DNA from 3 places in the Bacillus sp. AK031 genome. Region 1 is predicted to be linked to each of the others. Evidence: riboswitches for the same ligand, from Rfam matches in the RefSeq annotation. Region 1 holds a riboswitch; each other region holds the start of a gene.
What was found. A riboswitch is a leader RNA that binds a small molecule or an ion and turns the genes downstream of it on or off. The one in region 1 is predicted to bind S-adenosylmethionine.
Positions count from the first base shown of each region.

Region 2: another riboswitch for S-adenosylmethionine. It lies ahead of M1E09_RS00645 (methionine ABC transporter ATP-binding protein); the one in region 1 lies ahead of M1E09_RS02315 (O-acetylhomoserine aminocarboxypropyltransferase/cysteine synthase family protein).
Region 3: another riboswitch for S-adenosylmethionine. It lies ahead of metK (methionine adenosyltransferase); the one in region 1 lies ahead of M1E09_RS02315 (O-acetylhomoserine aminocarboxypropyltransferase/cysteine synthase family protein).

Region 1 covers NZ_CP096424.1:500,633-511,345, reverse strand. Annotated here, with positions in the region: gene metX (homoserine O-acetyltransferase MetX) at 1-972, opposite strand, end outside; gene M1E09_RS02315 (O-acetylhomoserine aminocarboxypropyltransferase/cysteine synthase family protein) at 976-2,274, opposite strand; SAM riboswitch class I at 2,391-2,505, opposite strand; gene M1E09_RS02310 (trans-sulfuration enzyme family protein) at 2,596-3,726, opposite strand; gene M1E09_RS02305 (redoxin domain-containing protein) at 3,944-4,528, opposite strand; gene M1E09_RS02300 (hypothetical protein) at 4,521-5,108, opposite strand; gene M1E09_RS02295 (spore germination protein) at 5,283-6,815, shown strand; gene M1E09_RS02290 (GerAB/ArcD/ProY family transporter) at 6,812-7,909, shown strand; gene M1E09_RS02285 (Ger(x)C family spore germination protein) at 7,906-9,132, shown strand; gene M1E09_RS02280 (hypothetical protein) at 9,147-9,317, shown strand; gene M1E09_RS02275 (murein hydrolase activator EnvC family protein) at 9,346-10,698, opposite strand.
Region 2 covers NZ_CP096424.1:131,656-142,368, reverse strand. Annotated here, with positions in the region: gene M1E09_RS00675 (ABC transporter permease) at 1-142, shown strand, start outside; gene M1E09_RS00670 (TetR/AcrR family transcriptional regulator) at 171-827, shown strand; gene M1E09_RS00665 (glycoside hydrolase family 32 protein) at 931-2,373, opposite strand; gene M1E09_RS00660 (M20 family metallopeptidase) at 2,514-3,725, opposite strand; gene M1E09_RS00655 (MetQ/NlpA family ABC transporter substrate-binding protein) at 3,765-4,592, opposite strand; gene M1E09_RS00650 (methionine ABC transporter permease) at 4,607-5,257, opposite strand; gene M1E09_RS00645 (methionine ABC transporter ATP-binding protein) at 5,247-6,278, opposite strand; SAM riboswitch class I at 6,364-6,469, opposite strand; SAM riboswitch class I at 6,614-6,717, opposite strand; gene M1E09_RS00640 (MerR family transcriptional regulator) at 7,056-7,400, shown strand; gene M1E09_RS00635 (SRPBCC family protein) at 7,397-7,822, shown strand; gene M1E09_RS00630 (PQQ-dependent sugar dehydrogenase) at 7,890-8,972, opposite strand; gene M1E09_RS00625 (Cof-type HAD-IIB family hydrolase) at 9,081-9,956, opposite strand; gene sda (sporulation histidine kinase inhibitor Sda) at 10,377-10,511, opposite strand.
Region 3 covers NZ_CP096424.1:876,922-887,634, reverse strand. Annotated here, with positions in the region: gene M1E09_RS04475 (TIGR01212 family radical SAM protein) at 1-573, shown strand, start outside; gene M1E09_RS04470 (class I SAM-dependent methyltransferase) at 570-1,142, shown strand; gene M1E09_RS04465 (LLM class flavin-dependent oxidoreductase) at 1,186-2,187, opposite strand; gene M1E09_RS04460 (immune inhibitor A domain-containing protein) at 2,307-4,706, opposite strand; gene M1E09_RS04455 (tetraprenyl-beta-curcumene synthase family protein) at 5,028-6,101, opposite strand; gene M1E09_RS04450 (alpha/beta hydrolase) at 6,136-6,945, opposite strand; gene M1E09_RS04445 (gamma carbonic anhydrase) at 7,055-7,573, shown strand; gene metK (methionine adenosyltransferase) at 7,914-9,113, opposite strand; SAM riboswitch class I at 9,320-9,571, opposite strand; gene M1E09_RS04435 (hypothetical protein) at 9,744-9,947, opposite strand; gene pckA (phosphoenolpyruvate carboxykinase (ATP)) at 10,335-10,713, shown strand, end outside.

The sequences.
Region 1 (10,713 bases):
GAATAAGGTTTTTACTTCATAAAATACAGATCTCGGAACCAGGTCTGCCAGTTCTTTGATGAGTGAAGGCGGGTAAATTAGATCTCTAGTAAAACCGAGAGAGATAAGCTCCCGTTGAAATTGTGAAGCCGCCTCCCTCCAACCGCCCCGGTCCCTTCCGATGTCATGGCTGTTCATGGTTTGGAGCAAATACAAATAACTGTTGGGATCAAACCGCTTTGCCAGTTTTTCACCCTGATAGGCAAGATAGGATTCCACCTGGAACACCTTTTCAGAGGCTTCAGCCCGCTGGAATCTTTCATTAAAAAGTTCAGGAGACCGGTACGTGACCATTCCGGCCATCCTTGCCACCCGCAGGCCCGCTACATCTGCTGCATCTTCATAATGGCCATCCTTCCAGTTGGGGTCAGAAGTGATGGCTGATTTACCGATTGCATTAAAAGCAATTCCGTAATCAGAAAAATACGGCGTGCTTGCCAGCATGAACACTGTTTTAACGAAGGCAGGATAAAGCAGGCCCCATTCCAGAGCCTGCATCCCTCCCAGCGAACCTCCAATCACGGCATGGAGTGAGGATATCCCAAGTGTTTGGAGTGCTTTATACTGAGAATGCACAATATCACGGACGGTCACCTGCGGGAAAGCCATCCTGTAAGGCTGTCCTGTGTCCGGATCTTTAGACAGTGGTCCTGTCGACCCGTCACACCCACCCAGAACGTTAAACGTCACCACCAGGTATTCTTCCGTATCGATATATGCCCCGGGACCGATCAGCCCTCTCCACCAGCCAGGCTGACCATCCGTCCCCACACTAAGGTGGCTGCCCGTCAAGGCATGGCAGACAAGAATGACAGGTCCTTCTTGATTGCCGCAAATCTCATAGCTGAGTCCAGCATCCATGAGGAGTCTGCCGCTTTCAAGTATGAGATTACCTACCGAAACATTCCCTGTTTCATAGATTGCTTTTTTCATAAATCAGACTGAAGCTGCCGCTGCCGTCGCTTTTTGGATTGCCTGGTCAAGGTCTGCCGTTAAATCTTTTACCGACTCCAACCCGATCGACAGCCTAATGAGCGCTTCGGTTACACCCGTCGTTTTCAGGTCTTCACTGTTCAGCTGCTGGTGGGTGGTTGATGCCGGGTGGATGATCAGTGATTTGGCATCACCGACATTGGCAACGTGGGACCATAATGTTATATTGTCTATCAACTTTCTGCCAGCCTCTCTTCCGCCCTTGATGCCAAAGTTGACGATAGAGCCATGTCCATGCTCTAAATATTTTTCCGCAAGAGTGTTGGCCGGATGGTTTGCCAGTCCAGGATAGCTGACCCAGTCAACAGATGGATGATTTTCCAGGTAACGGGCAATTTCCAGGGCGTTGCTGTTATGCTTGGGAACTCTAAGGTGTAGCGTTTCAAGCCCTTGCAGCAGCAAAAACGCATTGTGCGGGCTCAGGCAGGCACCAAAATCACGCAGGAGCTGGACGCGCAATTTTACGGCATAGGCCGCCTCGCCAACATCAACATATTGAAGCCCATTATAGCTGGCATCCGGTTCTGTAAACCCGGGAAACCTAGGGCTGTTCCAGTCAAACTGGCCGCCATCAACAATGACACCGCCGATTGCCGTACCGTGTCCGCCGATCCACTTCGTTGCCGAATGGATGACAATATCTGCTCCATATTGAATCGGCTGGCAGCCATATGGCGACGGGAAGGTATTATCGATAATCAGCGGAACACCCTTGGAATGCGCGATATCCGCAACTTTTTCAATATCCAGCACATTGAGGCTCGGATTGCCGATCGTTTCTGCAAATACCGCTTTCGTGTTTTCGGTTATCGCATGGCGGAAATTTTCCGGGTCGGTGCTGTCAACGAACTTCACCTTGATTCCGTAGCGAGGAAGAGTCACAGCAAACAGGTTGTAGGTCCCGCCATATAGTTTTGACGAGGCAACAACTTCATCGCCGGCACCCGCCAGGTTCAATATCGCCAGGGAAATCGCTGCCATTCCGGAAGACACCGCTACGGCTGCGACTCCTTTTTCAAGCAGGGCAATCCTTTTTTCAAAAACATCCACAGTCGGGTTTCCGATCCTTGTATAGATGTTACCGGCTTCACTTAATGAGAATAAATTCTGCGCATGTTCAGTGTCGTTGAATACATACGATGTGGTTTGATAAATCGGAACGGCTCGTGAACCTGTAACAGGATCAGGTTCCTGTCCTCCATGCAGCAGTAATGTTTCCGGATCGAATTGATGGTTTGTCATACTAACTTCCTCCTCTTATTTAAATAAAAAATTTGACACTGGATCGGGAAGAGGAATTTTCAACATGAAAAAGCCCTCTCCGCTAAGAAGAGGGCTTGAATAGACATCGGCTCCTCCTCTTATCTTCCAGACTTCGTGAGCCTGTAGGATGTAGCACCTTTTTCAAGCAGGTTCTGCTTGAAGGTTGCCGGGCTTCATCGGGCCTATTCCCTCCGCCGCTCTCGATAAGAGTTATCGAATTGCTTATGAAAAATTTATATGCTGTATGTGTTGGATTATAACCAACTATTTCGCCAAGGTCAATGATTTTTCAGAATATTTTTATTTTGATTTGTCCACTGCAATTTTGAAGGCCTGGATAATATCCTCTGCATCTTCAATGCCGACGGAGATGCGGACGACTTGCCCGTTCACACCGATTTTCGCCCTTGCTTCCGGGGAGAGTGCGCGGTGAGATGTACCTTGAGGATAGGATACTGTCGTCTCCACCCCTGCAAGTGTCGGAACAATTTTCACCCAGCTCAAGTTTGTGAAAAACCTGTGGATATCGTTTTGCTCTGCAAGTTCGATGGTGACGATGGCGCCATTCCCTTTTTCGGAGGCATTTTCCGGATAGTATACTGTTTTAACACCCTCATGGTTCTTCAATGCACCTGCTAACCTTTGGGCATTTTTACACTGCTGCTTCATTCTGAGGGCCAAGGTTTTGCAGCCTCTCACTGTCAGCCAGGCTTCATGCGGGCTTAGATTGCTGCCAAGGTTGACGACTTTCAGCCTTGCCTTTTCAATCAATTCTAATGAGCCTACTGTTACACCTGACGTAACATCACTATGGCCGCCGATATATTTTGTTGCGCTGTGGGCGACGATATCCACACCTTCCGTGTAAGGCGCCATAAGGTATGGGGTCGCAAATGTATTGTCGATCATGGTTTTCAGGTTATGCTTTTTCGCGATGGAGATGAGTGTGCCGATATCCTCCACCCGCAGAAAAGGATTGGTGATGCTTTCACTGTATAACAGCTTCGTTTCCGGAGTGATGCTTTTTTCGATCTCTTGAGGATCGCTGAAATCGACAAAAGTGGTTGTGATGCCGAACGACTGTAATTCTTCTTTTAACAGATGATAAGTGCCTCCATATATATCTTCTGCTGCGACGATATGGTCCCCGCTTTCAGCAACGGCGAGAATGCCTGCGAGGATTGCCGCGAGTCCCGAGGAGGCGGCAACTCCATCCGGTGCGCCTTCAAGTTCTGCGACCAGTTTGCCCAGTTCATCTGTATTCGGGTTGCCTGAGCGTGTATAAAGATAAGGCGATTTTCCTTCATAAAATCCTTCCAGCTCTTCAAGGGAAGAAAACGTGAAAGCGGAGGTTTGATAGATCGGTGTCGTTTTGCTGTTGATATCGCGTTTATGTAATGTGCTGTGTACAACTTTCGTGCCAAAATTCATGATGAACCCCTTCCTTTTAAATCCTTTTCCCTTCATTATACGACAAGAAATTGCGACTGTCAGTCTTTATCGAATTAACGCATCACCGCGCGAAGAGGGACTGTCCCTTTTAGTATGGCAACGCGTTAATGCATGAAAAGGGACTGTCCCCTATTGCGCATTAACGTATTAACGCAGCATAGGGGACAGTCCCTCTTAGTGCTTTAGAGGAGTAAAGTCAGTCCATTGATCGCACCATTTGGATCATCATTTCTTTGTTCATGGGTCCGAGGATTTTGTGCTGGATGACGCCGTTTGTGTCGATCATGTAGGAGGTGGGGATGGTTTGGGCCTGGTAGGCAGTTCCCTGTTCTCCTTCTTCATCCAAAGGGATCGGGAATGTCAGACCATACTCCTCAACAAACTCCTGGACAGCTTCCTTGCCATTATCAATTGTCGAAAGATTCACCGCCAGCATTTCGACATTTTCTCTTTCATGATACTGTTCATAGTACTCTTGCATATGCGGCATCTCCGCTTTACAAGGAGGGCACCAGGTCGCCCAGAAATTCAAAATCACTTTTTGCCCTCTGTAATCGGAAAGCGCGACCTCTTCCCCCTCCAACGTGGTCAACGTAAAATCCGGGGCGGTGTCTCCTTTATCCAGGCCTTCACTTCCGAATTCCACTTCCAGCCCTGACTCGAGTTGTTCCGCCACCTGTTCTTCCATTTCTTTTTTTGCATTTTGATTTTGAACGATATTGGCAACAAACAAGCCTATCAGAACACCGACAAGCCCGAACGCCAAAATTTTCTTACTCATGAGCGTCCCTCCCGAATCTATTTACAACCAGTACTCCAATCGTTATGACCACATATGCGAAGCTCTCCGTCGAAAACCATCCGCTCTGCAAGAAATTAACCAATAGCTGTATGCCGGTGAACACCAGCAGCCAGATTTCCTTTTTCCCCATCTTCAGAACCAGGTAAAACAGCCCCAGCCCGACAAGAAGATTTCCGGCATCCAACAGAGAAGTGTTATCCGCTAAATACCCTGCCGCTCCTTCATATACAAGAACGAATAGAATCCACGAACCAAACAGATGCTCTCGCTTTCCTTTTAAAAATATATAAATCAGGGCCATGGCTATCCCTAACCAGAAACCCTTCACCCCTCCATAATAATAAATGACGGACAGAGGCTGCCTGATAAAAGCAGAGAAATCAAACAGGATGAAGCTCAGCTTCCAGGTCAGGATGAACCAGAACACACTGTTGCCGAACCATTCATTTGCCTGTTTGCCATCATAAAGTTTTAAAAAGATGCCTGTCACTGCAAAAGCAATGACGACGGCTCCCCAGACAGAGGGAAACGTGAAAGCTCCTATGCTGTACCACTTCAAAGGTTACACCTTCCTGACTGCGTGCGATTTAAATCATTTCCCTATCATAATACCAGCAATTACCCACCCATTAGCAACACAAAGTTTGAACAAAGACAAAATCATTCTTTATAACCATTAATTACATAACCAAGTAAATCTTGTGACACTCTATATACAACAGGGGGTGAAAAGATGCTGAAATCCACACGCGAAAAAAATAAGAAGGATCAAGAGAAGGACTGCTCTGGTGTTTCTTCCTCACTTGAAGATAATACCGAAAAGGTCAAGGAAACCTTTAATTATCCCATCAATCAAGATCTATCCGTCAGGCCGCTGACGATTTCTATTTTTAACAAAAAAGCCATTTTGTTTTTCCTTAATGGCATGAGCCAGCGAGAGGTCATAGAAAAAGAACTTATTCCTAATCTTATAACACCTTACCCAAACGAAGAAGCGGAACTGGACCTGGATTTTTTCGCAAATCAAATACCGATCAAAGATATTAAAGAGGAATGCGATTACGATACAATCGTTACCAATCTCCTGATGGGGAACACAGTGCTATTTATTGAAGGCGAAGAACACGCCTATCTGTTTGGAACCACCGGATTTGAAAAAAGAGGAATTCAAAAGCCGGAGGATGAGGCTGTCCTCAAGGGGCCAAAGGAAGCATTCATCGAGTCCATTGCCGTCAATATTTCACTGATCAGGAAGCAGCTGCGCTCCTCTGAACTTATGACAGAGTATGTAACCGTCGGTGAAAAAGGACTAAGCCAGGTTGCCCTGATCTATTTAAAAGGTGTCGCCAATCCTGACCTTTTAGAAAAAGTAAAAAAGCGAATTACTGAAATGAAGTCAGATGAAGTGCAAAACCTGGGGCTTCTTGAACAGCATATCGAGGAACGGCCTTATTCACTCGTTCCGACGGTATTGTATACGGAAAGGCCGGATAGAGCAGTAAGCTTTATTAATGAAGGGCATGTCGTGCTGCTTATGGACAGTTCTCCAAGCAGCCTGATTGTGCCTGTTACTTTCTGGTCGTTCTTTCATTCATCCGAAGACTCTTACGCAAGGTGGCCTTATGGCAATTTCACGAGATTTCTTCGCTTGATAGCGATCTTTATCACCATCATGACCCCTGCAATCTATATTGCGGTCACTAATTACCATATTGAAATGCTGCCGACCGATTTGGCCTTGGCGATTTCAGCAACCAGGGAAGATGTTCCATTCCCGGCGATATTCGAGGTCGTCCTTCTCCTGTTTTCTTTCGAATTGATCCGTGAAGGCGGCGTAAGGGTTCCGAGTCCAATCGGTCCGACCATCGGGATTGTCGGTGCCTTGATTTTAGGGCAGGCAGCCGTCGAAGCCAATATCATCAGTCCAATCCTTGTTATCGTGATCGCGATTACGGGACTTGCTTCATTTGCCATCCCAAACTTGTCCTTCAGCTATATGATCAGGCTGTCGACCTATATCTTCCTTTTATTCGGAAGTTTATGGGGATTCTTCGGAATCGGCATCTGCATTACGATGTGTATCGGGTATTTAACGACACTTACTTCATTTGATGTGCCATTTCTGTCACCAATGGCGCCTCACTACCCTTCATCTAAAGATCTCATTATCCGCCCGCCGACATGGAAACAGTGGCTGCGGCCTTTGAATGTGTTCCCAGTTGAACCTAAGAAGATGAAGAAGCCGAAAGGAGAAAGCAACGAATGATCACTCCCCAAGATAGGAGACTTGGAACCCGGGAGCTGTTCGCCCTAATCACGATTACGCTTGGAATCAAGTTTACAGATATGACCGCTACCCTGCTGTACAAAGAAACAGCACAGGCTGCGTGGATGATCCCTCTTATCTCAGGCATGATCATGGTCATTCCGCTCATATGTATCCTGATTTTGCTGAAGCACTATGGAGACCGGAATATTATTGACATTACCTATAAGGTGACAGGCAAATTCTTCGGCTTCCTGATCGGAATGACCTTATTTTTAATCGCCTATTCATCGACGGTCATTGACAGCAGAAGTTACGTCGATATCATGAATACGATGTATTTCCCATCAACCAGTTCCATACACTTATATTTTGTCCTGGTCGGATCAAGCTACTACCTGGCCAACCGGGGACTGCTGGCGATCGGGAGAACAGCCTGGATTACGTTCCCATATATAAAAGTATCGTTATTTTTCATCATCATCCTCCTATGGAGCGAACTTTACTTCGGATACATGTTCCCGATTGCCGGCCATGGCCTTAAAAAAATTGCTGTCCAGGGAGCAAGTTATGCTTCTATAACAAGTGATCTGCTGTTCTTCTCGATTTTGTTTCCATTTTTTAAAAGCTACAAATCATTCAAAAAGGCGACACTCTTGGGATTGGGAGTATCGATAGTTGAACTGATGGTGTTCTTCGCGGTTTTCATTATGTATTTCGATTATCCATCGATTGAGTTCATCGCCTATCCTTTCCATGAGATTACCCGGATGGTTACCTTCGGAAGATATGTATCCCATATCGAAGCATTATTTTTTGCCTTTTGGAGTGTGGCAAGCTTAATCCGTTTCGCAGTGTACCTGTATATCTCAACAGCCTTTTTCGGATATACAGCTAAAATCAAGGAGTTTGAACCACTTATCTTACCGTTTGCCGTACTTGCCATCATGCTTGGACTGCTGCCGGAAAATGTGGCTCAAAATGTACTGCTGCTCCGAAATGACATCATTTTAATGATCACATCCGTTTTGATTTTCCTCATTCCGGTCACCCTGCTGATTGTCGCAAAACTGAGAGGTGAATTCAAGCAATGAAATACCTGGTTATGTTTTGTTTACCTATTCTTATTTTGACTGGCTGTGCAGACAAGATTGAAATTGAAGAGGAGGGGTTTGTTCTAGTCATCGGCATTGATTTACCGGAAGATGGACAAAACGGCTTGGATATTACCTATCAACTGGCAGACCCCCAGGCAGGTGCACCCGGCAGCCAACCGGGGGCAGAGGAACACAAAACAATCACCATTCGTATGCCGGACCTTATATCTGCCCGGGATATGCTTAATGTTTCAGAAACCCGGAATATCAACTTTTATCACACTAAAGCATTGGTCGTTAGTGAAGCCTTTGCCCGTTCCGACAAATTTCTTGAAAGCATCGGAACTTTAGGGCGCGATCCGCAAGCAAGAAGGGATATGATCCTCCTGGTCTCGAAGGAAAGAGCCAGTAACTACTTGAGAAACAACAAACCAGTCTTTGAAGCAAGCCCGCATAAATTCTATGACTTTATTTCCCGCAGGTGGGAAACGAATGCGTTAGTCCCTAAAGCTGACCTGCAGCAGTTTTTGCATGACATAGAAGCAGATGCCGGACTCGCTTTAGCTGTGTACACAACGGCAGAGAAAATGGATCCAGAAATCAAGGAAAATGAAGACCAATACTTGCCAGGGGAGCTGTATAAACAAGGAGGCACCCCAGTTCAACTCGTTGGGGGAGCGGCTTTCCGCGGCGGAAAGATGGTCGGCTCTTTAACAGGAGAAGAAGTCCGGGTTATGACGATTTTAACAGAGAGTCTGAAACCACAGGACATTGCCTTCACTTTCCCGGATCCCATTAAAGAAAAATTTAAGATTACAGGGAAAGCGACGAACACGAAAACAAAAGTAAAAGTGGATGTCAGCAAGCCCAAGCCTGTCATCACAGTCGATGCATGGCTTGATGTAAGGATCCTTTCAATCCCGAGTATGATCGATTATGTCGAAGACCTCGAAAAACAAGAAATGCTTGATCATTATATGGAAAAAAGATTTAAATCTCTCGCTGAGGATTTTGTAAAAAAATCGCAGGAAGAATTAAAGGCTGAAGCCTTCGATTGGCATCTGAACGCCCGGAGGAAGTTCTTAAATCTGAAGCAGTACCAAAAGTATGACTGGATGAAAACCTATCCTGATGCGAAAGTGAACATCAATATGCATGTTAAATTGGATGACTTCGGCAAGCTTCTGCGCCCCCGCAATAAAGAGATGATTACTGATTAAAAGGATGTGCTCTAATGTTTTGGCTGACTTTGATTATTTGTTCCTATTTGGCTTACTACTCTTTAAGGTACGCCAGGCTTATTTGGAAAGACCAAAACAAACTGGGTGCGGTGATGGTTGCCTTTTTGGCGGGATCACTGGCAATCATGCCGTTCCTTGATTTCTGGCTGCTGCAGGATAAATAAAAACCCGCTTTTCAGCGGGTTTTTTAAATTACATATTGATATATCTGCGCGGGTTGATCGCATTCGCTTTATTGGAAGTCCATGGTCCGGCATGAAGTTCGAAATGAAGATGCTGGCCGAAGGAGTAACCAGTGTTACCCATTGTACCGATTCTTTGGCCTTTTTCAACGTACTGGCCGCTTGATACAGCAGAGCCGGACATGTGTGCATATACCGTTGTGAATGTTTGACCATTGATGGAATGCGTCATGTAAACAACATTACCATAGCTTGAGCTGTAATGGCTCTTGATGACATAACCGTCAGCTGCAGCGACAATCGGTACATTTCCGCTTGCTGCAATATCGACGCCATAATGATAACGTGCTTTTCCGTTCAGCATATCATAGCCAAACTCGGTTGTGATATAGCCATAAGCAGGTCTTGTCCATCTGCCTTCTTCTACAGGAGCAGGATCAGGTGTTTGGGTTGCTGTAGATCCGCTGCCGCCATTATTATTTGCTGCTTGTTGAGCTGCACGGCGCTCTGCCTCTGCTTTGCGCTTCGCTTCCAGCTCTTTTTGGCGCTGGATTTCTCTTTGACGGGCCATTTCTGCCAATCTTGCCTGTTCAGCCTGGATTTCTCCGCCAATTTCTTTCTCTAGTTTTTCAAGTTCATTAGCGTGAGCGACAAGCTCCGTTTTTTCCATTTTCAGTGTTTCCTGTTCTTTCTCAAGTTCTTTGAACAACTCACTCTTTTGACCTTTTTGGCTGTCCAAATCCCCTTTTAGGGAAACAAGATTCGCTTTTGCATCTTCCAGCTTGGCAAGCTTGTCCTCTACTTCAGCCTGCTTTTTTTCCAGCTCAGCCTGGTCGGCTTTTTGCTCTTCAATGATTTTCTTGTCTGCGCTGACAATCGCATTTACAGCGGTGATGCGGTTGATGAAATCTCCGAAGCTGTCTGCTCCAAGCAGTACATCAAGGTAACTTGCAGAACCGCCTTTTTCCTGCATGGAACGGGCACGGTCTTTAAGTAATTCATTTCGTTCGGCAATCTTTTGCTCAAGAACTTTGATTTCTTCTTTAAGCTGCTCGATTTCCTCGTTTGTTTTTTCAATTTCAGCTGTTTTGGTTTTAATTTTATCTTCTGTATCACGGATCTTATCATCTAAAGCCGCTATTTCAGCTTTGATTTTTTCCTGGCGGGAAATATTTTCGCTGATTTCTGATTCTTTCTGCTCAATTTCCTCGTTGACTTCTGACTTTTTGGACTGAATGTCTTCTTGTTTATTTTTCAAATCTGACAGTGAAGATTCTGCACTGGCAGTGATACCTGTAGTTTGTAGACTTCCGATTGTTAGTGTGGCAGCTATTGATAAAGTGACTAATGTTTTCCTTTTCAAGCGACATGCTCCTTT
Region 2 (10,713 bases), 370 kb from region 1:
TGCGGCGGACGCCTTGAGAGATGTTATGATCAGAGGGGCATCCATCGGTGATCTAACCGGAGACTTACTGTTTCTTCTCGGGTTCTCCCTGCTGTTTATCCTTCTTAATGTTGCAGCTTTGAGAAAATATCGTAAAATATAAGGTAACTCAAATCATAAGGAGTTTATGAATGGCTGAACAGAATGATATGTTAGATATCTTATTGAATAGTGAAGAAAAACTGACAGAAAAACAGCAGAAAATCCTTGAAGCCGCCTTGGAAACCTTTGCGGAAAAAGGATATTCGGCTACTTCAACCAGTGAAATTGCCAAAAAGGCAGGGGTAGCGGAAGGAACGATCTTCCGCCACTATAAAACGAAGAAAGATTTGCTGATCTCAATTGTCGCACCAACGATGGCAAAACTGATTGCGCCCTTTATCATCAGGGATATCGATAAGGTGCTCAACACAAAGTATGATCAATATGGGGATTTCATCAAAGCGATGATCCTGAACCGGCAGGCATTTCTGAAAGAAAATATGGCTGCTTTCAGAATCCTTATTCAGGAAATCCCTTTTCATCCAGAGCTGAAGGAACAATTTAAAGAACATGTTGCCAGTAAAATAGTTCAGCGATTTCAAACGGTCGTGGAACATTACAAAGAAAGAGGCCAGATCGTGGAACTGCCGACAGAATCGGTCATCCGCTTCACGGCATCCAGTGTATTTGGGTATCTGCTGATCAGGCACCTGTTCATCCCGGAAGCGGATTGGGATGATGAAAAAGAAATTGAGTTGACGGTGAAGATGATCATGAACGGGTTAAATCCCGCCAACCACGAATAACAAAAAGGGATGCTTCCATTTTGGCGGCATCCCTTTTTAAAATAATTTTCTATAATCTTTTTAGAAACTTTTGCTTCAGCCTTTATAAATCCCACTTATCCACCTAAAGCAATTCTATCGGTTTGTCACTGAAAAACCTGATGGATGATGACATTTTATCAGGGTAGATTCTTGCCGTCATGACCTTTTCATAATCATTGATGAATACCTCAACGGAAGAGTTGTCTATAAAAATGTGCAGCTTGAGGGTGCCCGCTATGAGCTCTGTCTCAGCTTTTCTGACGCCTCCCGGTCCTTTACCTGACAGGCTGCGGTCAAGGGCTATGCTTTTTTCCTCCCTTAAGTAAAGGAGTTCTGTTTCTTCTTTGCCGCCTGCCCTTACTTTCAAGCCGAATTGAGAAGCCTTCCTGGCATCGATCTCCACCTTCAATTCAACTGAATTCCCTTCAATTTCAGGCAGTGCCGCTTCGCCTTCTACCACAATATTTTGATACTGCTTATGATTCTTTCGGAGTTTTTCCAGTTCAGGCACCGGCTTTGTTTTCAGCTTTCCTGCTTCTACAAACAGCTCCCGGGGAATCGTCATCGCACCTGCAAAACCCTCTTCTTGTTCAGGCATAGGACTTTCCCACATATTCATCCAGGCCACCATGATCCTTCTCCCAGTCGGGTCCTCCATTGTTTGAGGAGCATAAAAATCGAAACCGTAGTCCAAAACCTCAAATGGCCCGTGCTCCAGCTCTCCTGTCTCATAATCAAGGCTGCCGGCAACATATCCTGCCTGATGAAGGTTCTGATAGAAGTTCCCTTCCGGCCCCATCCCTTGCGGAGACATGACAAGAACCTCCCTGCCTTGAATGTCGAAGAGGTCGGGACACTCCCACATATAGCCAAAGTTGCCTTCGCCTTTTGCTGCCACGTTGATGAATTCCCAGTTCAGCAGATCCTCTGAACGGTAAAGAAGCACCTGTCCCATATGATCCTTTGTCCTTGATCCAAGTACACAATAATAGTGTTCTCCCTTTTTCCAAACCTTTGGGTCTCTGAAGTGGTATGGGTGAATGTCTCCCTCAGGAGCAGGATCGATGACCGGATTTTCAGATAACTTTTCAAACGTAATTCCATCATCACTGACAGCCAGGCACTGTGTTTGATATAAGTCTGTTTCATGGTCAGTACCAGTCCACTGATTACCTGTATACATAAGGTACAGCTTTCCATCCTTCTCGATTGCACTGCCGGAAAAACATCCGTCCCGGTCATATTCCTCGCTCGGAGCCAGGGCAATCGGAACTTCCTCCCAATGTGCCAGATCCTTGCTCTTGAAATGTCCCCAGTACATCGGTCCCCATTCAGGAGAAAAGGGGTGATGCTGATAAAAGAGATGATATTCTCCATTGTAAAAGCTGAAACCGTTCGGATCATTCATCCAGTACGCAGGCGGCGCCAGGTGATAGGACGGCTTCCACTGGCTGCGGCTTACCTTATCGCGGACCTTGTTGATAGAAGCAGCTGCTTCTTGGATTTTCTGTTGGTGGTGATTCATTGTATCTCCTCCACTATCCAGTTGATTTGTCTCTATTGTATAACAAAAGAATCCTGAAAAATAATTTCGCCAAGGTTTCAATCTAACCGAAAAATCCACAAAAAAACTTGGAGCAGAACATTCTGCTCCAAGCCCGGTCCTTATGCCTCCTCCAGCTTTCTTTCCAGAAACTCTTCTTTGATTGCCGATAACAGCTGATGATCCGTCAATAGCTTCAAGCCAGTCAACGCGAGTGCTTTCGCACCTTTGATCAGCGCTTCGTCACCTCGTGGAGAGGCAGCCGCTTCTCGGAAAGGCACTGTATGGCCAACAAGTTCTTCTCCGCCGATTTTAATAAACGGATGGATTGTCGGCACCACCTGGCTGATGTTTCCGGCGTCTGTTGACCCAATTCCGCCCTTTTCAGTCAGGACCACCTCTTCTCCGAGTTCTTCGATGACTTCCTTAAAAGCATGATCAAAGGTTCGATTCGGCAGCAGATTATCCACTTCATTTTGGAAGGCAATGACGTTAAGTTCCGCTCCTGTCGCCAGTGCCGCACCTTCAGCAACTGCTTTCACTTTCTCTGTCACTTCATCGAGATAAGATCTGGTTGCCGCCCGGATAAAGAATCGCGCTTTTGCATATTCAGGGATGATATTCGGAGCATCTCCACCATGTGTGATAATCCCATGAATCCGAACATCGTCTTTCAATTGCTGTCTCAGAGCATTGATCCCATTGAACAACTGGATCACCGCGTCAAGAGCATTGATGCCTTCCTCCGGTGAAGCTGCAGCGTGGGCCGGCCTTCCTCTATATTCAAAATCAAGCGGATCGACTGCCAACGAGGAAGCCGTTAACCTTGTCTGGTTTGAAGGGTGAACCATCAGCGCTGCATCAACCCCCTGCAGGAGTCCATGTTTTACAAAGCTCCCTTTCGCACTGCCGTTCGGTCCACCTTCTTCCGCAGGCGTTCCCAGCACAACAACCTCACCACCCGTTGTATCAAGCACCTTGCCCAATGCGATCGCCGCCCCTACACTGGTTGTTCCGATAATGTTATGTCCGCAGGCATGGCCGATCCCAGGGAGTGCATCATACTCTGCAAGAAACGCGACAGTCGGCCCCTGCTTTTCTGATTTCCTGCGGGCAAGAAAAGCTGTTTCATGGCCGGCAACCGCTCGTTCCACCTGAAAGCCCTCTTCCTCAAGAATCCCTGTCAGCAGCTCTGAAGCAAAGAATTCCTGATTGCCGATTTCCGGCTTCTTGTGGATCCTGTGGCTTGCAGACAAGTACTGCTCCCTCTTGCTTTCTACGCTTTCAATGATTCTCGCTTTCAATTGGGTGTTCACTTCAACTGCTGATGACATATTAAATTCCTCCTTGGTTTTTATTTTTGTAAACTGAATTTATTCCCCAATATTACTCAATGGAACGAACGTAGGAATGACATTGCCTTTATATTCTTTTTCAATAAACTCTTTCACATCATCTTCCTGATAGATTTCTGCGAGCTTTTTAAGAGTTTCATTGTCTTTATCCTCTGTACGGACCGCGATGATATTGATATAAGGTGTGGCCGTTTCGCTCTCATGGAAAATCGCATCTTTTGTCGGCGTGAAGCCGGCGTCAACCGCAATCCCGTTATTAATGATGGAAGCCGCTACATCCGGCAATACCCTTGGCGTCTGGCCCGCTATAACTGGCACAATTTCAAGATTCTTTGGATTGTCTGTGATTTTTTCAATGTCGCCATTGCCGTCAAAGTCTTCCGGCAATGTAATCAAACCGGCTTCCTGAAGCAGCAGGAACGCCCTTCCCATGTTTGTCGCTTCATTCGGGACGGCAATTTTCCCGCCATCAGGAATGTCTTCTACACTTTCATATTTCTCGGAGTAAATTCCCATTGGAGCGATTACGGTCGTTGCAATTGGTGCTAAATCAAGGTTGTGCTCTTTTTTGAAAGCATTGAAGTATGAAATCGTCTGGAATGCATTTGCATCCAATTCTCCTTCAGCAAGCGCTATGTTAGGCTGGACATAATCAGAGAATCGGACAATTTCCACTTCGATTCCTTCTTTTTCAGCTTTTTCCGATACATAATCCCAAATGCGGTTATCGGACCCGCTTACCCCGATTTTCACTTTTACTGTTTCTTCCCCGCTTGTAGTGCTGGAGCAGGCTGCCCCCGTCACCGCCAATGCCAAAATTAAGATTGCTAATAATAATTTCTTCAAGATGAATCCTCCCTTTATCTTCTTCTGATTTTTTTTGATAAAACATTCCCGGACGTTTGCAGGCCTTGCACCAACAGAACCAGAATCCCGACCGTGATCAGCATGACGGTCGTATCAAAACGCTGATAGCCGTATGTAATCGCGAGATCCCCCAGACCTCCGCCTCCGACTGCACCTGCCATCGCCGAAGCCCCTACAAGACCCACTGTCGCAATGGTGAAAGCGAGAACCAGTGAACTCAGTGCCTCGGGTATCAGGAACTTGATGATGATCTGCCACGGGGTCGCCCCCATTGATTCTGCCGCTTCAATCACGCCCGGCTCCACCTCAAGCAAGGAGTTTTCTATCAACCTCGCAATATACGGTCCTGCATAGAAAACAAGCGGCACGACGGCAGCTGCTGTACCAATCGAAGTTCCGACGATCAACCTTGTGACAGGGATGATCGCCACCATCAAGATGATGAATGGTACTGAGCGGAACACGTTAATAATTCCATTTAACACATTGAACACGGGCAGGTTTTCCAACAGATGGCCTTTCCGTGTCACTACCAGCAGAATTCCCAGCGGCAATCCGAGGAGCGCTGAGAACAACAGTGAGAAAGCGACCATCTGAAGTGTCTCGATCAACGCCTCAATAATTTGCTCCTGATCAACTAGCATTGGCCTCCACCTCCTTGATTCCGACTTTTTCCTGGTTAATGTACATAAGAGCCCGATTGATTTCACTGTCGCTGCCGATGAATTCAACGATCAAGTTGCCGAATGGGATTCCCTGCAGCTCCGTGATATTACCGAAAAGAACATTGGTATCGATATCGAACCTCTTAGCGATTTTCGAAAGAAGAGGCTGACCGGCCGATTCCCCGACAAAGTTGATTCTGAAGACCTTCTGTTTTCCTGCGTTGTTCCTGACAATTTCTTTGATTGAATCAGGCAGCGTATCATTCATGACGGTGCTGACAAAATTTCTTGCCGTCAGCGTTTGGGGAGCGGAAAACACATCAAACACTGAACCTTCCTCGATGATTTTTCCCGCTTCGATGACGGCAACCCTGTCACAAATCTCGCGGATGACCGTCATTTCATGCGTGATGATCAGAACCGTGATCTTATATTCTTTGTTCACTTTTCTGAGCAGCTGCAGAATCGAATTGGTTGTCTGCGGATCAAGGGCAGATGTCGCTTCATCACATAGAAGGATCGATGGCTTGGTGGCCAGTGCCCTGGCAATGCCCACCCTTTGTTTCTGCCCGCCGGATAACTGATCAGGATATTGATTGGCTTTATCCTCGAGACCTACAAATTCAAGCAGCTCCAATACCCTTTCCTTAATCGCTTCTTTCGGTACCTTTGCCAGTTTAAGAGGCATGGCGACATTGGCGAAGACCGTTTTTGAATTCAGCAGATTGAAGTGCTGAAAGATCATGCCGATATTCCGTTTAATCTCCCTGATTTCTTTAGGACCCAAAGCTGTAAGGTCCCTGCCTCCCACGATGACTTTCCCGGATGTCGGCTTCTCGAGCCAGTTGACACACCGGATCAGCGAGCTTTTTCCTGCACCGCTAAAGCCGATGACACCGTATATCTCCCCTTCATTGATCTTTAAATCGATGCCGTCCAATGCCCTGACCGGCTGATTGCCACTTTCGTATATTTTCGTTAAGCCTTGAAATTCAATCATTTTGCTGCTCCTTTCTCGTTTCGTCAAAATAAAAAACCTCTTCCGGGGGAATGGAAGAGGCTTCTGCACACAGCAAAGAGGGCTCTTCTTATCTCCCAAGCTTATAGCTTGCTGGATTTGGCACAGTACTCGATGATGAGTCCGCTGCCGAGGCATCAATGGGCCAGTCCCTCCGCCTCTCTCGATAAGAGAAATATTCACTTTTTCAATCGGGTTACTCAGGATTATATTTATACTCGTTTCGCTCTTCCTCTCCCTTCCCTGTAAAACTGCTTCAACAAAATAAAAACCCTCTTCTTGAAAGCGAAGAGGGCATGATTATGTAATCCGTCCTCTTCTCATCTCTCAAGCATTGCTTGCTGGATTTGGCACGGTACTCGCAATGGAGTCCGCTGCCGAGGCTTCACAGGGCCAGTCCCTCTGCCTCTCTTGATAAGAAGTATGGAAAATTATTCTGTTTTTTGTAAAACTTGATTATCACTTTACAACGCCATTTTCAAAGTGTCAATACTTTTTTTGAAAAAAGTTTTCTGCTGATTTCCGCTCCAATCAACCTGTTTTTTCTCTAAAACTAGATTGATTTTATTTTCGGTTTGTAGAATTGTTAAACTGGATTATACCGTTAACTAACAAAGCATTCAGAAATATTTTGGGGCTGTTTTCATCTGTAGTTGATGCTTTTTTGAAATATACTACTCTAGACTAAGAGATATTCCAAAAAAGTTTTGACTGTGTGGTGCACCCCATAGTTTATGATAAAAGTACCGGAGGGGAGTTATGTACAAAATCAGTGAATTTGCCGAAATCACGGGCTTGAGTAAAGAGACTTTGCGCTATTATGCTGAAATCAAGCTTTTGGAGCCTGCTTACATTAACCCGAAGAACAACTACCGATACTATGATGACGGGTCTTATTTCCTGGCTGTTCTTCTCGTTAAGCTAAGAAACTTTGGACTGACAATCCAGGAAATGCAGGATGTCATGAACGACCAATCCTTTTTCAACCTGGAGGAGTTACTGGAGTTGAAAAAGAAAAATATACAACAGGAAATCGAAACACTTCAGCAAAAACTGGCTGAAATCGACGAATTTATTGAATCTGGAAAGGAGCAAAACCAATGATCCATTGGAAAGAAGAAAAGGCCATCCCAGCAAACATTGAAAAAGTCTGGACTTTATTCTCAGAAGAAAATATGCCAAGAATCATGCCGAAAGTCATAGAAAATAAACCTGTATACGAAGCAGAAGGGGTAGTAGGCTCTAAATATGAGCAGAAATACCAGGAAGGCAAAAGAACAGAAACTTATATCGTCGAGAGCCGAAAACATAAACGGATCGGTTTCGTTATTGCTAAAGCATTTGAAATCGACCTCTCTTTCACTCTTGAAAAAATTGACGAAACAAGCACGAATTTCATTTACGAAGGAACCAATAAAGGCAAGAATTTTGTCGGCAGGGCCATGTTAAAGCTCGGGGGAGATAAAAATAACAACAAGGTTGTGCAGGAATTCATGGACCGGGTCGAAAAAGAAGCTATAAAATAAAGGAAAAGGGCACACACAGGTGTCCTTTCCCTTTAGAGCAACAGTATATTTATTCACCTTCGGGTCCTTACTCGTCACTACGGCCGCTGTTCAGCTCAGGAATGGAAACCCTATATAGCTTATCATCATCTTCTGCCGGGTTTCCTCTGCCATCCGTATTGTTGCTGACAAAATAAAGGTTGCCGCCTTCAATGTAAACGTCTCTTATCCGCCCGTATCCTGATAGAACCTCCTCCACTTGCTCATTCTCCAGTGACAGTCTTTTTACTCCCTGTCCTCTAAGTGCCGCAAAGTAAAGGTCATTTTCATAAAAATCTGCACCTGAGGGCGCCCATGATACCTCTCCGGAATGGACAACAGGCTGCTGCAAGCCTTCCCTGCTTTCATCTCCTTTTATGAGCGGCCATCCATAGTTGTTTCCTGCCTTGATCAAATTGACTTCATCATAACCGGAAGGGCCATGTTCGGTACTGTACAAACTTCCGCTTCCGTTCCATGCCATACCTTGAGGGTTGCGGTGGCCGAAGCTGTATACATATGAACCTTCAAATGGATTGTCTGCCGGGATTGTACCATCAAGATTCATTCTGAGAATCTTTCCTCCCAAGGAATTCAAATCCTGGGCAATTTCCTGTTTCGTGGCATCGCCTGTCGTGATATATAGTTTTTCATCGGGACCGATCTCCAGTCTGCCGCCATGATGGTATTGTCCGCTTGGGATGTTATCAAGCAGTGTTTCCCCTTCCTCCCATGCTTCTCCTTCGAGGTTTAAAACGACGATGCGATTATGGGGAGCGGGACTGTTTTGATACGTATAGTAGGCAAAAGCTGAGGGTGTTTCCGGGAAGTCCGGATGCAGAACAAAGCCAAGCAAACCAGCTTCCGGGACCTGCGCCAAAGGTCTCTGCAGATTCACTTTCATCCTTGTCTTTTCTCCATCTGTTACTTTCACAATTCCACCTGTACGCTCCGAAATATAAAAATCCCCGTCGACTTTATTGATGGACCACGGTACGTCCAGGTTTTCTTCCAGTACTTCCACATTGAGATTTCCTCTGCCTGCTGTTTCTTGTGTCTCAGGATCAGAAGGCTGGCTTGAACAGGATGCCATTAGAACCAAAACAAATAATAACACGGTCAGCTTTTTCATCAAATAGTTCTCCTTCCCTTTTACTCTTAGTTACTCCGTACTTAAAAACACCTCCCTTTTATGTAAGGAGGTGTATGCCCTATTCATTATGTACCCTTAATCAGGGGTTTAATCAACAACTTCTGACTTGTTCTCCAGTGCTTCATAAATAGCTCGGGCTACCCCGTCTTCCTCATTGCTTGTTGTGCTATATGTGCAAAATGACCTGATTTCTTCTGCCGCATTGCCCATGGCTACTGGTCTCCCGACTACCTTCATCATCGAAAGGTCATTAAGGTTATCTCCGACTGCCATGGCGTTTTCAGGGGCCAGCCCTTTTTCTGCAATAAGATTCTTTAAGGCGATTCCTTTTTGAGCGTCTTCACTCGTCACTTCAAGGTTTTCCCTCCCGGATGCGCTGATCGCCAGCCCGCCGGATCTTTCCAGGCTTTCCTTTGCCTTTTTCAGTAATTCATCATCAAAGGAAAAGACTAAAAATTTATAGACGGCATTGCCATTTGTAAAAGCTGCACTGTAATCGTCCACTACTTTTATATGGCCTTTTTCAAAGCGCTCCTGGGCAGCATCCCGGATGGCCTGTTCCGACGTTTCCGGATTGGCTGTTTTAAAAATATCGACGATGGACTGGATCCCTCTCTCGTAATCTTCTGTATAAGTACCTTGAGTGGTATACAGTTCAAAATAGATTCCCATGTCCTTTAGTATTCGCATGACTTCAAGGGCTTTCTCTTCATGAATAGCTGCACTCTTGACCACTTTTCCCTCTTCGTTCCTGACTTCTGCGCCATTTACACAGATAATCGGGCATGAAATTCCCGCCTCTTCCAGGACATATCTTGCTTCTTCATAGGATCTTCCTGTCGCGACAACCACTTGCACTCCTTTGGCTTGAGCGTCCAGCAAGGCCTTTCTGTTTGCTTCACTTATTTCCTGTTTTCCATTTAACAAAGTACCGTCCATGTCACTGGCGATGATTGTAATCATTTTGTATAACCTTCTTTCTAAACGGGGTTGGTTTCATACGGAATATAATCCGCTGGATGAGACAGCATCCTGTCTGCCTAAAGGCATTTTAACACCTTAATGCTAATTTATTGTAAAGAAAGGCTTTCACTTATTCTCCCCATTCCCTTAAGACTTATCTCAATGAAAAAAGAAGCCCCCGAAAATAGTGCTATAATTTCCGCTCCAGGTGTACGACTCCAATTAATCTAAGTTTGCAGTTCTACTCTATAATAAAAGAGAAAGGAAATCTTTTCATTCCCTTTTAATAACACTCCTGTTACTTTACTTTCAATTCTAAGAATCCATATTCAAAATGAACCCAAACCTTCTTCATCAATCAGAAGAGGACGAAATCAAAAGCGATTTCGTCCTTCATTTGTTATGTCATTTTACTTTTTTCTATGCCGACAACAGGCCGCGCCTGTTTAATTCCTGCCTGACCATTTCTATGAATTCTCTCACTACTCTTTCTTCAATTGACCGGTTATAAATTTCGATTACCTGGTCATCCGAGAGATCGACAATCGATTCCATAAAACTCACCTACTATTTCTGACATGGTTGGCTATATACCACTTTTGAACTATAGTTAAACCTTTTTTCGTTAAAATGTTTGATTTTTTCAGCAAATTTGATAATTTAACCCAAATAAGTGAAGCGGAAGGCTCTTGTCGAAAACAGATGAATTGTTGTAAAATTTTGAATATGAATGGACCTGTTTCTATTTATTAAGAAA
Region 3 (10,713 bases), 380 kb from region 1:
ACGAGACCTGATTGCCTTCCTGATGATGTAGTCGAATATTTGGCAGAGTTGAATCAGCGCACCTATCTTTGGGTCGAGCTCGGCCTTCAGACCGTCCATGAAAAAACAGCCGGGCTCATCAACCGCGCACATGATTATGAATGTTATGCAGAAGGTGTCAATAAGCTTAGAAAACATGGAATCCGTGTCTGCTCTCATATTATTAACGGCCTGCCCCAGGAAGATTACAGTATGATGATGGAAACTGCGAGGGAAGTCGCAAAGCTTGATGTACAAGGGATCAAAATTCATCTGCTTCACTTATTAAAAGGAACTCCGATGGTGAAACAATTTGAAAAAGGCCAGTTGGAATTCCTTTCATTTGATGAGTATGTAGGCCTGGTTTGTGACCAGCTTGAAATACTGCCGCCTGAAATGATTGTACACAGGATCACAGGTGACGGTCCGATTGATCTGATGATTGGGCCGATGTGGAGTGTGAATAAGTGGAATGTGCTGAATGCGATTGATGCTGAGCTTCAGCGCAGAGACAGCTGGCAAGGAAAATTCTATATTGCGGAGGTGAGAGCATGAAGCTTGAAAAAGTTCTCCCCTTTGCACGCAAGCTCCTTTCTGCTTCCGTAAAACCCGGTGATATCGCCATTGATGCCACACTTGGTAATGGCCATGACACTCTTTTCTTAGCACAGCTGGTTGGAGAAAACGGACGAGTGTATGGATTCGATGTTCAGGATGACGCCATTTTCAACACGAGGGAACGACTTGAAACCCACAATTTGCAGGATCGGGTCACGTTATTTAAGCAGGGGCATGAAACCGTAAACAATGTGATTCCACCCGTCCACTATGGTGAAGTGACAGGAGCCGTTTTTAACCTGGGATATCTTCCCGGCGGGGACAAAACGATTGTTACCAGACCTAAAACGACCATCAAAGCCATCGAGGGACTCCTGGATGTATTGGCACCAGAAGGAATCATCGTCCTTGTCATCTATCACGGCCATCGTGAAGGCGCAGTAGAAAGAGATTATATCCTTAGATATGTTGAACGACTAGACCAAAATTATGTACATGTCCTTCGTTATCAATTTATGAATGGGATCAATAACCCGCCGTTCATTATTGCATTGGAGAAACGATAAAAAGGATGACCCGCTGGCGGGGCATCCTTTTTATAATACTTACTTACAGAAGTTCATCAGCCACAAGCTTAAATGACTTCAATTTAGCCTCAAAATCATACGTGATCGTCACGAGCATGATTTCGTCTGTTTCATATTGTTGGCTTAACTCCTGCAACCGTTTCTTTACCTTTTGGGGATTTCCGATTACCATCCGCTTGCGATTTTCTTGAATCCTCGCTCTTTCAAAAGGGCTGTATTGGTATTGTGCTGCTCTTTCCGGACTGGGGGTTCCATTGGATTTCATTCCCTGCTCAACCATCAGGATGGACAGGTCGATACTTGAAGCCACACTTTCCGCTTCTTCGTCTGTTTCTGCACAAATCACAAAAACAGCGACCATATTTTTGGGCTGGCCAAGAACCTCTGACGGCTTGAAGTTGTTTCGATAATGACTGGTATAGTTGGGTCCGCCTTCTCCATTAATGAACTGGGCAAATGTATACGGAAGTCCCTTTTCGGCAGCGAGCATTGCACTTGATGGACTTGAGCCCAGCATCCACAATTCGGGTGATGTACTTATTAAAGGCGATGCTTTCAATCCTTGATAAGGATGTGTATCAGGAAGATCATCTGTTAAATAGGCCAACAGATCATCTATTTGTTCAGGATATTGATTAACATCCCTATGTTGTCCGTTATTCAACGCCATGGACGCTATCGGCATTCCCCCCGGGGCCCTTCCTATCCCCAAATCGATCCGACCGGGATTCAACCCCTCTAATACTCTAAAGTTTTCTGCTACCTTATATGGGCTGTAATGGGGGAGCATCACACCGCCCGATCCGACCCTGATCTTTCCTGTTTTAGCCGCTAAATGGGCAATCAGGACTTCAGGGGAAGATCCGGCAAGGCTTGTTGTATCATGATGCTCAGATACCCAGAAACGGGTGAAGCCTAATTGTTCCGCGTACTGAGCAAGTTTTACTGTATTCTTAAGAGCTGCCTCAGGACTCATTCCTTCTGCAATCGGTGACTGGTCCAGTACACTTAATTTTAAAGACATTCCTTTTAACAACTCCTTCTCTCACTTGTGTCTATTATTATCATTTTTATAAAAAGAAATGTCCATTAACATGCTTAAAGGGTGAGAGCCAATGGCCCCCACCCTCTAACAGTCACTCATTATTTTTTGTAAAGCAATACTTTACCTACAGTTCCATCTTCACTCTGGCCTACTACACGGAAGTTCAATCCGTAATTAGGTACGTTACGTCCTGCATCAACAAGACCCGGGTTGCTGTAGTCAGCACTGTCGCTGAATAATGGAGTACGCTTTGTGTAATTATCTTTCATAGTGATTCCAAGCAAGTTCGTGTAATCCAAAAACATTTTCTCAGATTTATCAAGGCTGAATGCCGCATCGTGAACCTGGTAGCGAGATGATCCTACAGACCCGTCGCTCCAATAGTTTGTATGCTGGTCAGCATCGACAACACCTACGAAACCATCACCCGGGTGAATTCCAGTCCAGTTTTCACTGTACTGCTTATCAACATACCATACGACAAGTCCATCATCGAATGTCATTAAGCTGTCACCGCGGCGGATGTTTTTAAGACCTTCATCAACGTCGTTGTGGCTTCTCCACTCTAACAGGTAGTAATGGTCAGAGCGTTTGATACCGTCATTCTTAGTGAAGCCGTCCAGTGATACAAGTGCATCACCTTCTGCATCATCAAACAATACTTCTTCACCGTCTACAACGATGGATAAATCATCTGCATACAGGCCAGGATTTGAAACCGCTGCATCCGTCACATACTCGATTGCCACTTCTACCTCTTGTCCAGCATAAGCGGAAAGGTCGAATGAAGCGTCAATCCATCCGTCAGATGAGCCAGTGATTCCATTCCCAAGGTTGGATCCATTCGGATCAGTATTTGTCGTGATTCCACTCTCTACCGGCTCGCCATTCACTGTTACATATGCATAATCCCAATCTGTTTCAATATCATACCAAGCTTTGAAATTGAACTCTGCACTTGTGGCATTTGTTAAATCTACAGTAGTAGAAAGTACATTATGCAAGTCATCCGAACTTCCAGAGAAGTAAGCATTTTCTCCGCTTGCAGGAGTAATGATCAGTGTTTCTTTTTGTGGAAGTTTTACTTTTACCACATCATTATTTGTTCCTTTTGTAGCTGCTTCATCAAGAAGGAACTCAAGTCCATTTCCATCAATATCCTCTAGGTTCACTTCAGAACCAGTCAACCAGTTTCCTTCAGTTCCTTTATTATCAACTACCGCAGAAGCCTGCAGCATTTCTTTCATATAAGGACTGAATCCTGTCGGCATTGTTCCAGGAATGTCACCGGCCCAGCTTCCGCTCGACATGATGGACCAGTAGCTGACCGGCTCGCCTTGCCCTGTATATTGAGTATCGTATTCATCAGGAAGACCTAAATCATGTCCGAATTCGTGCGCCATAACTCCAACCGCTCCATCTTCCGGCTCGATTGTGTAATCATAAGCTGCCATAGAACCGCCCCAATAACCGACAGTTGCTTCCGTGTTGGAGATTGGTGTTACTCCACCAAGATTCCATCGGTGTGACCAAATTGCATCAGATCCAAGAGAACCTCCGCCAGCTTCTTCACCGACACCGGAGTGGATGACCATCAAGTGATCGACAAGTCCATCGGCTTCAAGGTAGTCCCCATCACCGTCCAAATCATATCGGTCCCATTGATCATAGTCTGCGATGTTTACTGATGGATCCGCAGCTGCTGCTTCTAATGCTTCCTTAACAAGCCCTCGTGCATTTACATCGCTGCCGTCTGGTTGAGGATCGTTGCCCCCGTATGCTGCAGCAGGCTTGCTAGCTGTATACCATCCAGCAACTTCACCTTCAACAGAGTAGCTTCCACCTGACTGCTTCTCATAATATTGTTTCATCGATACATATGTTTCACCGTCAGGGCCGACCCAGCCGCCTTCTCCGAATAGCATGTCTTGATAATGCTCACGGGAGTAGGCATCTTCACCTTCATAATACATGTCCGTTTCATCTGCAGTCATGGAATTATGAGGCTTGTCCGGATAATCAACAAGAAGGACCAATACTTTATCAGTACGCATTTCTCCATCGTATGCTTCTTTCTCCACTGATGATGGAGCATTTTTCTTAGCTTGTCCAAGCTTGTTTCCTTTTCCGTTTGTCAAACTATTGTTTTTCATTTCTTGTTGAAGCTTTGCTTTCACTTCTTTTTCATCGCCATGAAGTTCTCCGGCTTCTTTTTCAGCCGATTCAGCTTTCTTCGCCAAGAACTTATTTAACGCCTTCTGGGCTTCGGCAGCTGTGGCATTCTTGTCGATTTTGCCTTCCTTTTGAAGCATTTCAATTAAGCGGTCATCATTGGCAATTCCGAGGTCGAATGGACCACCATGATGATGTTCTACAGCTTTACCCGGATTGGCCAAAACATTTTCAGGTGCGACACTTGCTGCAGATGCGGGAACGGCAAATGCGCCAATACTCATTGCAGCCGTCATCGCTAAAGATAAAACTTTACGTGATTTCACACGTGATTCCTCCTTTATGTAAATTGAATGTGATAACTTTTTAACAATTGTAAATATACCGTATTTTTCTGAAAAATACAGCAATTCTGAATAAAAAGAATCTATAGCACTATAATAAAAACCCCTATTTAGGATGAAAGATACACTCTATTACATAATTAGGAATTTATTTGTTTTATTACCCGGGATTGAATTAAGGTCATTTGTCCTGCAAGGATGTAAAATTGAACCAATCCAAGTCCTGGAAATGGTTCAGATTGACTCATTACCCCAAATTCACGAAAAAAAAAGATGACCATTTTTCATGGTCATCTTCATCATTCAGGAGCTTTTCTTCCAGCCCTGCAGCTTCCGGTATATTTTTCCATTATAATAAAAAAATTTGGTTATCCAGCCTGATGCATTAAGGAACTCTTTTGAAAAGCTGAAAACATTTTGCTGTCTCCAAGCTTTCTCGTCTGAAAGATAGACTCCTATCAACCCCTTATTTATTAGACGATGGAAACCTGCATGGGGAAGCTGGCTTGTATTCTCATCAGCCTTTTTGAGGAAATGAAGAAGCCTCCCTTTCATTTCTTCTTCGCTTTCATAGTAGAAACAGAAGTTGAGGTCTCCGCCTTCAATATCTTCTTCCTGATCGATAAAATAGTCAAGCAGAATATGTAAACCTTGAATATATGGAAAGTATCCGTTTCGGATAGAGTCAGCCTGAAAGCTTTCAAAATCCTCACGCAGCCCATAGGACACAAGGCAAAAAATCCCCAGAGTTGAGCCGGAACAGGCAGAAAATTCATACCAATCCATTTCTGGCAGTGTATCCTTATACTGCTCGAACCAGCTTTTTAACCGGTCGGTTCGCTCTTCTTTTTTAACATGTTTATGTATTTGCAAGTCACAGTAATAATCACAGAGTTCATGTAAATAAGGTTTTATGACAGGATAACCCGGAACATCTGACAGCACGGATTGACATGTCAGCACCAGCTCATTCAGATAACCACCGTCATCCTGATCTTCTCTGTGTCTGTAATACTGGCGCAGTGGAGCACCTACTGTAAGAGCGTCTTTCATTGATTCATGGAGAGCTGAAAAATCCTCTGGATCCAGAGAAGTGCTTCTGTCACATAAGTTATCCAGGTAGTCACTGATTGTCTGATACGCGACTATGAATCTGATTGCACTTTCCCTTTTCCATTGAGCAAGCAGGGCCAGGATCGATCCCCCTTCACAATGGAACGTTTTATGGAGGATACTTGCAAGGGCCTGGGTTTTCAGTTCATCATTCGGAATAGCTTCAGCCTTGCTTGACCACCCTTCAAGTTCGCTGTGGACCACAGGGAATACCTTTCGATAAACCTGACTCATCAATGAAAAAGGATGAGTGGGAATGGACATATACTTCACCTCGCTCAATTAGGTTTTGAAAAAGCTATTCTTTGACTACATAACCGATCGTTTTCAATCTTGACTCTACAAAGGTTTTGGCATATTCGAATACATCGTCCCGTTCAGGTTCATTAAATATTTCATGATAGCACTTCGACCATTCTTTATAATGCATTTCAGATAGGGAGAGCTCATTGAACCATTTTTTCACGAGTGACTTATCTACAATCTTATCATCTCCGCCCTGCATGACCAACAAAGGAACATCCGGCATTTTATCCATGTTGGCAAAAACCAGCTTCATTGCCTTGTCGAGTTCCCTGTACCAGCGCACAGACACTTTGGTGACATACAATGAATCATTGCTGTCTATTTCCCTTACATCCTGGTTTCGAGTCGCAAGGTCAACAGTCAATCCTGATGAAAATCTCACTTGCGGCGCCACTTTGTTTAAAATATGGGAAATGAATTGAAGCGGTTTTGGCGGTGAATCCACAAGGCCCAGGCATGGAGATGAAAGTATCAGGCCTGCAAGGTTGATATGGGATTCCTGCATAAGCCTTGCTGCAACCAGCCCGCCCATACTGTGGCCGATCAAGAATACAGGCAAGTCAAATTGATAGGCAGCCTGAATCCAGTCCTTCACCTCGACAATGTATTCGTCAAAGGCATCAACATGTCCTCTTTGAGCCCTTGATGTCATGCCTTGCCCCGGCAGATCTCCCATGATGACATGATACCCGGATGTCCGCCACATTTCAATGAGCCACCCGTAACGGCCATGATGCTCCATAGCACCGTGTATAATGACGATAACCGCCTTAGCCTCCTGATCCGTTTCCCATTTCCACATGGCAATTCCTCCTTAAATCTTCATTCTAAAATAATGATAGTTACTTTCAATAATGATACACTCAAATTATTAAGACTAATTATAACTGTCCTTTGAAAGGAGTAGTACAATGATTTATGAATATAATGGCAAAAAGCCAAAGATAGCCGAAAGCGCCTATATTGCTGATTATGTAACAGTTACAGGTGATGTCGAGATAGGCGAAGAATCCTCAGTATGGTTTAACAGCGTCATCCGCGGCGATGTCGCACCTACCATCATTGGGAACAAGGTCAACATTCAGGATAATTCTGTTCTCCATCAAAGCCCTGACAATCCATTGATCTTGGAAGACGAAGTCACCATCGGTCACAGTGTCATCTTACATAGTTGTAAAATCAGGAAAAAGGCACTGATTGGCATGGGGTCAACCATACTCGATAATGCCGAAATAGGTGAAGGGGCTTTTATTGGTGCCGGAAGCCTTGTCACCCCTGGAACGGTCATCCCGCCGAACAGCATGGCCTTCGGAAGGCCGGCCAAGGTCATCAGGGAATTGAATGATCACGATATCAGCGAAATGAAGCGGATCTCAAGGGAGTACGCCGAAAAAGGACAGTACTACAAATCATTGAAACCTCTTAAGTAATAGATTTTACTGTTTTTTTACCCATTATCCATGGGAGTTATTCTTTCATCGGGAAAGTAATCATTTGCAGTAGCAGCCCTCTCCTTTTTGATGGAGAGGGTTTTTAGTTTTGGAGCTTTTGACATCGCCGGTTTTTGATTTTTCCGATTCCGTGATGCCATAGCAGCCTAATGATAACGCCAATTTTTGTTTTTTCCAATTCCACGGTCCCACCCCTCTTCATGACACCGAAAATGTTAAATTTTCCTTTTAACTGTGCTTGACCAGCCGAAGTAATCCTGGTTTCACATACAATAAAACCCGAAGCAATATACTCCGGGCTTTAACAGTCATTATTCTATTACGCTTTTGCCTGCTCTTTAAGGGCCGCAGCTTTGTCAGTGCGCTCCCATGGAAGATCAAGGTCGCTTCTGCCAAAGTGGCCGTAAGCAGCTGTCTGTTTGTAAATCGGACGGCGAAGATCAAGCATCTTGATGATGCCTGCAGGACGAAGGTCGAAGTTGTTGCGGACAACGTCGATCAGAACATCTTCAGAAACATCGCTTGTTCCGAATGTGTCGATAGAGATTGATACCGGCTGTGCTACACCGATTGCATAGGCAAGCTGAACTTCACATTTATCAGCCAATCCTGCAGCGACAAGGTTTTTGGCAACATAACGTGCAGCATAAGCAGCGGAACGGTCAACTTTCGTCGCATCCTTTCCTGAGAATGCACCGCCGCCGTGACGAGCATAACCGCCATAAGTATCAACGATGATTTTACGGCCAGTCAAACCGGCATCCCCTTGAGGTCCGCCGATAACGAAGCGTCCAGTAGGGTTGATGAAGTACTTTGTATCTTCATCAATAAGCTCTTTCGGTACAACCGGATCAATGACATATTCTTTCAGGTTTCTTTGGATACGCTCTAAAGAAACCTCCGGATGATGCTGTGTAGAGATAACGATTGTATCAATGCGGACAGGTTTGTCATTTTCATCATACTCAACCGTTACCTGAGTTTTACCATCAGGACGAAGATATGGAAGCACATCGTCTTTACGCACTTCAGTCAAGCGGCGGGAAATTTTATGAGCTAATGAGATTGGAAGAGGCATAAGCTCCTTCGTTTCATTACAAGCGAAACCGAACATCAGACCTTGGTCACCAGCTCCGATTGCTTCGATTTCTTCGTCGCTCATTTGTCCTTCACGTGCTTCAAGCGCCTGGTCCACACCCATTGCAATATCAGCAGACTGCTCATCGATGGAAGTCAAGACAGCACATGTTTCAGCATCGAAACCGTATTTCGCACGAGTATAGCCGATTCCTCTGATTGTTTCACGTACAATTTTCGGAATATCTACGTAAGTACTAGTTGTAATTTCTCCAGCAACCAAAACAAGACCAGTTGTAACAGACGTTTCACATGCTACACGTGCGTTCGGGTCATTAGTTAGAATTGCATCTAGGATTGAATCGGAAATTTGGTCACAAATTTTATCTGGATGTCCTTCCGTTACGGACTCAGATGTAAACAGACGACGTTTTTTTGACATCGGTGTTCCTCCCTTAAGAAAAATAATTGGCTGAACAGAATGGCCTGTTCTCAGGTAGTTAATCACGGTACTCATTCCCTTAGTAGTATGAAGTAAACATGGTGTTTTTATCAAAAGACTTCATCTGCAGGGGCAGAAATTCTCAATAAAAAAAACCTTCCCGTCTATTAAAGAGGAAAGGTTATGATTTAAAGCCGCGCCTTTCACTCTTATTGATCAAGGAGAACCTTGCATCAGATTAGCACCTTTGCTTAAAAAATGACCTTATATCAGATTACTGTGTCATCAGGATAAGCAATACAGCTTAAATCATTAAGAATGATTTTGGTTCAAACAAACAGACAAAGAGGTTATCTCCTTGTTTGGACCAATCCTTTTGAATACTTCTGACAAGTATATTTTTCAAGCAGGTTGCTGGGTTTCATTGGGGCTGTCCCTCCACCAGCTCGGAATAAGAGTATCCGTTCAAGGGTCAATATTAACTTACTTTGTCAAAACGTGTCAACAGTTTTATTTCCTTATTGTGCAACTTATTTCAGCTGCACAAATCTACTTGCTTCTGCTGGTTCTTATACACCATTTTAAAGACACTTGATTTAGTAATTTCCTTTCTAAGTGTCTCTGGGCAGATTAAAGAACATTTAATTTCGCATACTCTTCTCTAACTGTCTCTACAACCGTTCTAAGAACACTTAATTTTCCACTCACCATCGTAACTTTCCCTACAGCCACAAGGAGAAAGGCCCACTGCAAAGTATTCTGTAACAGAGAAACAAGCTTTTCATCACGTACAAACCAACCATTTTTATAACCCCTGAAAACCACGTTATTCAATTAAACCTTCCTATATAAGAGAAACTTCTTTACAAACGTTCACAATTCGATAAAATCGTAATAGCATAACTTAATATATATTATTCCGGGGTTTTTCAGAAATAAATGTTTACTCACCACCATTTATGACTAAATCATTAATACAGCAATTATGTCAGCGCTCTCAAAAAATTCTTGTATTTCACCTTTAAAATTGTGACAATTTAAAAACATCGAGTAAAAATAATTAAATAGTATAGACTAATGGTTTTATTGTGTTATACTAATTCTTGAGAAAGCAAAGGGGTAATTAAATAAGGCTCTTTTTTGAAGGCTGAAGCTTTATGGGAGAAGCTTCAGCCTTTGAGGCAGAGCATTAAATACAGAACAAAGGAAGGTTATAAAAAAATGACTTCAATTAGCCTGTCTAATAAACTAAATGAATTACTTAACGGAAAAAATACAAAAGTACAATTATCTGTACCTCAATTAGTTGAAAAAGTTCTGAACCGCAATGAAGGAATTCTTACGGCTTCAGGGGCAGTCCGTGCAGAGACAGGAAAATATACAGGCCGTTCTCCACAGGATAAATTCATTGTAGAAGAACCTTCAACAAAAGATAAAATTTCTTGGGGTTCTGTAAACCAGCCTATTTCTTCAGATAAATTTGATAATCTTTATAATAAAGTCATTGATTACTTACAAGATAAAGAAGAAATTTTTGAATTCAAAGGATTCGCCGGCGCTGATCCAAAGCACCGCATGCCAATCCGTGTAGTGAATGAAT